DNA from 2 places in the Pseudomonas sp. LBUM1659 genome. Region 2 is predicted to be linked to the other one. Evidence: riboswitches for the same ligand, from Rfam matches in the RefSeq annotation. Region 2 holds a riboswitch; the other holds the start of a gene.
The links. Region 2 has a riboswitch for cobalamin ahead of ACA048_RS16180 (CbtB domain-containing protein). Riboswitches for the same ligand answer to the same signal wherever they lie in the genome.

Region 1: linked by a shared signal. The riboswitch ahead of cobO (cob(I)yrinic acid a,c-diamide adenosyltransferase) and the one ahead of ACA048_RS16180 (CbtB domain-containing protein) in region 2 are both predicted to bind cobalamin.

The regions. Positions count from the first base shown of each region.
Region 1 is NZ_CP166797.1:4,563,877-4,566,340, reverse strand. It holds gene ACA048_RS20635 (PQQ-dependent sugar dehydrogenase) at 1-568, opposite strand, end outside; gene ACA048_RS20630 (hypothetical protein) at 636-1,220, opposite strand; cobalamin riboswitch at 1,378-1,612, shown strand; gene cobO (cob(I)yrinic acid a,c-diamide adenosyltransferase) at 1,694-2,305, shown strand; gene ACA048_RS20620 (cobyrinic acid a,c-diamide synthase CobB) at 2,302-2,464, shown strand, end outside.
Region 2 is NZ_CP166797.1:3,584,239-3,586,702, forward strand. It holds gene cobW (cobalamin biosynthesis protein CobW) at 1-257, opposite strand, end outside; cobalamin riboswitch at 358-569, opposite strand; cobalamin riboswitch at 746-973, shown strand; gene ACA048_RS16180 (CbtB domain-containing protein) at 1,094-1,285, shown strand; gene ACA048_RS16185 (CbtA family protein) at 1,297-2,004, shown strand; gene ACA048_RS16190 (cobalamin biosynthesis protein) at 2,001-2,414, shown strand.

The sequences.
Region 1 (2,464 bases), 980 kb from region 2:
TCGGCGGCGATTTGATCGCCGTGGCACCGCTTTCATAGTGAAAACGCAGCAAGCGGTCGGTGTCGGCCACGTACAGGTCATTGCCCACCAGCGTCATGCCAAAGGGCGAATTGAGGTTTTCCAGGAATACCGTGCGGGTTTCGGCGATGCCGTCGTGGTCCTTGTCACGCAGCAGCGTGATGCGGTTCGGGCTGGGAACGGTGGCACCGGCGCGGCTCATGGCTTTGCCCATGACCCAGCCACGAATGCCTTTGCCGTCATCGGGTTTGGGCGGCGCGTTGGTTTCGGCCACCAGCACGTCACCGTTGGGTAGCACGTAGAGCCAGCGCGGGTGATCGAGGCCTTCAGCAAAGGCAGTCACTTGGGTCCCGGCGGCAGCGGTGGGTTTCGCGCCATCCGGCCAGCCGATCGCCTGAGCGACGTTCACCGTCGGGATCAGGGTTTTATTCGGTTCGGGCAGCTTGGGTGACGGGCCGGTGCCGTCGGAGACTTGCAGGCTGGAGGTTTCGCCGCAGGCGGCAAGCCCTCCGGCGAGCACGATGACGAGAACGAGCGGAGACTTGCGCATGCTGGTCTTCCCTATGAATGCAGTGTCTTATTCATAGAGAAGATAAACGGTGCGATGGTTCAACCGGTCAGCCGCGAGCTTCCTTGAACAAGACGGCGATGCCCGGGTGATAGTTGCCGGCTTCGTTACGCAACTTGCGGTAGGCGTAGGGGAAATACCAGGCCACCGCGCAGCAGTGCTCCTTTTGCAGGTCGTCGACCATGTCCTGAAGTTCTTCCGGGGTGGCGCTCTGCTGGGCTTTTTGCGGAGCAACGAACAGGCAGCCGAGTTTCAGGTCGCTGGTGTAGCTGAGGCGTTTGGCGTCGCCTGTGATGTCTTGCAGCGCCTGCGTCAGGTTCAGGCTGTTGACCTTGGGCCAGCGTTGAGTGGCTTGAAAATAGGCGCGTTCTTCGGCGGTCGCGATAAACAGATCGGCGCGGGCGTTGCGTTCGCCTTCTTCGATTTGTTTACGGGTCGGCGCGTTTTGCAGTGTGACCATTTCCGCCATCCACGCAGCGGTAGAGAGCAAGCCAAGGTTGGCCTTTTCGTCATGCCAGTAAGGCGCTTCGTTATCGCCGCGAATCGTGTGGTAGCGGTCGATACAGTCAAACCAGCGTTCCAGCACCGGTCGCAGGAATTCCAGCTTCGGATTGCTGATAATCATGCCTTGCATGTTGCTCACCCTTGTAATTGTGTTGTTGTTGGGTTGTGGCTCTTTGATATCACTGCTGGCCGTTTGCTGCAAGATTGGCGTCAGTAAATTGGCCGGCGGCAGTATATCGCTCACCGCGGCTTTGTCTTCATTTGACGCTCCACCCCCAACCCTCTAACCTTCGCGGCTTGTTTCAGGTGCTCTGTGGCATTGGCCGACAGAGTGAAACAGGGAAGCCGGTGAGTGACTATCGTCAAACCACGAATCCTTACGATCCCGGCGCTGCCCCCGCAACGGTAAATGAGTGAAGACTGCGCCTTGAGCCACTGTGTCTGTTTTCGGCATGGGAAGGCGCGCAGTCCGGCATATCGCCACTCATGAGCCCGGAGACCGGCCTGATTCATCCAGCGGCATCACGGTGGGCGATGCCAGGCTTCTTGCCGTCTATTCTTGTGCCTGCCCGCCGTTATCCAGCCTCAACGGAGAGCTCCCCCATGACCGATACCCCAGATCGTGACGAACGTCATTTGGCGCGCATGCAGCGCAAAAAAGCCGTGATCGACGAACGCATCGCCAATTCCCCGAACGAGTGCGGCTTGCTGCTGGTGCTGACCGGTAACGGTAAAGGCAAAAGCAGTTCGGCATTCGGCATGCTCGCCCGGTCCATGGGCCACGGCATGCAATGCGGTGTGGTGCAGTTCATCAAGGGCCGCAACAGCACCGGCGAAGAACTGTTCTTCCGTCGTTTCACGGAGCAAGTGCGTTTCCATGTCATGGGCGAGGGCTTCACCTGGGAAACCCAGGACCGCCAGCGTGACATTGCCGCCGCCGAAGCCGCCTGGGCGGTGTCCCGTGAATTGCTCAGCGATCCGTCCATCGGTCTGGTGGTGCTCGATGAGCTGAACATCGCCCTCAAGCACGGCTACCTCGACCTCGATCAGGTGCTCAGCGATTTGCAGGCGCGCCCGCCGATGCAGCACGTGGTGGTGACCGGTCGCGGCGCCAAGCCGGAAATGATTGAACTGGCCGACACTGTCACCGACATGGGCGTGATCAAACACGCGTTCCAGGCTGGGATCAAAGCGCAGAAAGGCGTGGAGCTGTGAATCAACCACGTCATTGCCCAGCGGTACTGATTGCCGCGCCGGCCTCCGGTCAGGGCAAGACCACCGTCACCGCAGCCCTGGCCCGTTTGCATCGCAATCAGGGGCGCAAGGTGCGCGTGTTCAAATGCGGCCCGGACTTTCTCGATCCGATGATTCTCG
Region 2 (2,464 bases):
AAGAATTCTTCCTGGACGGTGCAGCACAGGCAGCCGTTGGCCAGTTCATAGACGCGGCCGTTGGCTTCTTCTTCGGTGCAGCCGATGGAGCACTGCTTGAGGATTTCGCCGTCGATGCCCAACTCGCCGAACTCGTTGACGATCACCGCAATGCGACGGCCCTGAGCGTTGTCGAGCATGTGCCGCAGCAAGGTGGTTTTGCCCGAGCCGAGGAAGCCGGTAACGATGGTGACGGGGAGTTTGGCCAGTGTTTTCATCGGATGCCCTTTGGCAAGGTGGCGGGCATACGGGACGACAACCGCTGCAGCACACGCTGCGCGGAAGATTTCGCCACCGGATCACCCCGCCCGGTTGAAAGTGAGAATCTGTGTCGAGGCAGGTCTCCTGGCTGACGGCTGGCCAGTCGTTTGACTGGCGGCTTCTGCGCCTTCCCGCTCGCGCCATGGCTGGCGCATGCAGTGGCATGGCAGAAACTGAACCGTTCACAGTTGCGGGGGCAGCCGCGGCATTGACCGCGTTCCCTTCTTAGCTTCGGCAAACGCCGAAGAACCTCGAAAGCGCAAGGCTACGCATCGCGCTGGGGCGGGTCAATGTCTTGTGGCGGCCATCAGACGCTATCACGGGCAAGCCTTGCTCCTACGGGACTATGGCGCACTTGTAGGAGCAAGGCTTGCCCGCGATGGCGTCGACACAATCCCGAGTTGAGAACCCTTGCCAATTGACGCGTATCCCCCGCCCATGCTCTCCTACGCACTTTGTTACGGGTGCCCTTCACAGGGTGAAACGGGAAACCGGTGAATCATGTGCTTTACTCAAAGCCATGTCAGTCCGGTGCTGCCCCCGCAACGGTAAGCGAGCGAAGCATCAAATCCACTGTGCCAGCAGTTCGGCATGGGAAGGTGATGCTTGCAGGTCAAGGCGAAAGCCTGCGCCCCTCGTGAGCCCGGAGACCGGCCCGCAACACAAAGTGACCGTTACGGACACTGAACAACAAACCCGCGGTGGGCGGGCGCTGTTTGAACGTCTGCGTGCCCGACTCGCAGGGGTTTTCCATGCGCTCTATTCACCCGCTGACAGACCAGAGGGATGCGCCATGTCGATCATCAGCAGCACCGGCCACACAACCGCCAGCACCACTTCAACCCTTACCCAACGCCTGACCGCCGCCGTGTGTGCGTCGATCCTCGGCGCTAGCCTCGTGTATTTCGCCGGTTTCTCGCACATCGAAGCGGTGCACAACGCCGCGCACGATACCCGTCACAGCTCTGCATTCCCGTGCCATTGAGAGCTGCCGACATGATCAAGCGTATTGCGCAAACCGCAGGGTTCACTGGGCTGCTGGCCGCCCTGCTACTGACCCTGCTGCAAAGCTTCTGGGTCGCACCGTTGATTCTTCAGGCGGAGTCCTACGAAAAAACCGAGCCGACGCTGGTTCAACCCCATGAACACGCCGATGGCGCCATGGCCGGCCACACCCACGACGCCGAGGCCTGGGAGCCGGAAGATGGCTGGCAGCGCGTGCTGTCGACTACCGGCGGCAATCTGGTGGTGGCCGTCGGTTTTGCCCTGATGCTTGCCGGCCTCTACACCCTGCGCGCACCGACCAAAACGTCTCAGGGCCTGCTCTGGGGTCTGGCCGGTTATGCGACGTTCGTACTGGCGCCGACCCTTGGCCTGCCACCGGAACTGCCGGGCACTGCGGCAGCTGATCTGGCTCAACGGCAAATGTGGTGGATCGGCACTGCCGCCTCCACCGCTGTCGGGATCGCGCTGATCGTGTTCAGCCGGCACTGGCTGATGAAAGTGCTAGGCGTGGCGATTCTGGCCGTTCCGCACGTGATCGGCGCGCCACAACCGGACGTGCATTCGATGCTCGCACCGCAAGCCCTGGAAACTCAGTTCAAGATTGCTTCGCAGCTGACCAACGTAGCGTTCTGGCTGGCCTTGGGCCTGATCAGTACCTGGTTGTTCCGCCGCAAAAGTGATGGCCAATACCACGTATGACCGATGCCAGCACAGCGCCGACGTTAGTGGTCGGCCTGGGCTGCCAGCGCGGCTGCCCCGCCAGCACGCTGCGCGCATTGCTCGATCAGGCATTACAGGCTCATCAAATCGGACTTCATGAGATCACGGCCCTGGCCAGCATCGATTTGAAGCGTAATGAACCTGGCCTGATTGAGCTCGCGGAGCAACTCGCGCTGCCGGTTATCTATTTCAGCAGTAAACAATTGGCCGGGTACCAGCCCAGACTCAGCCATCATTCAGACATCGCGTTCGAACGTACCGGCTGCTACGGCGTCGCGGAAAGTGCCGCCCTGGCACTGGCCGAACAGCTGGCTCAAGCGCCAGCAAAACTGCTGATCCCCCGACAAAAATATGCGCAGGCGACTCTGGCATTGGCGGGTGCTGCGTAAAATCCCCGATAATCGCGCTTTCGATCATGAGCAATCTTCATCTGAAGCCT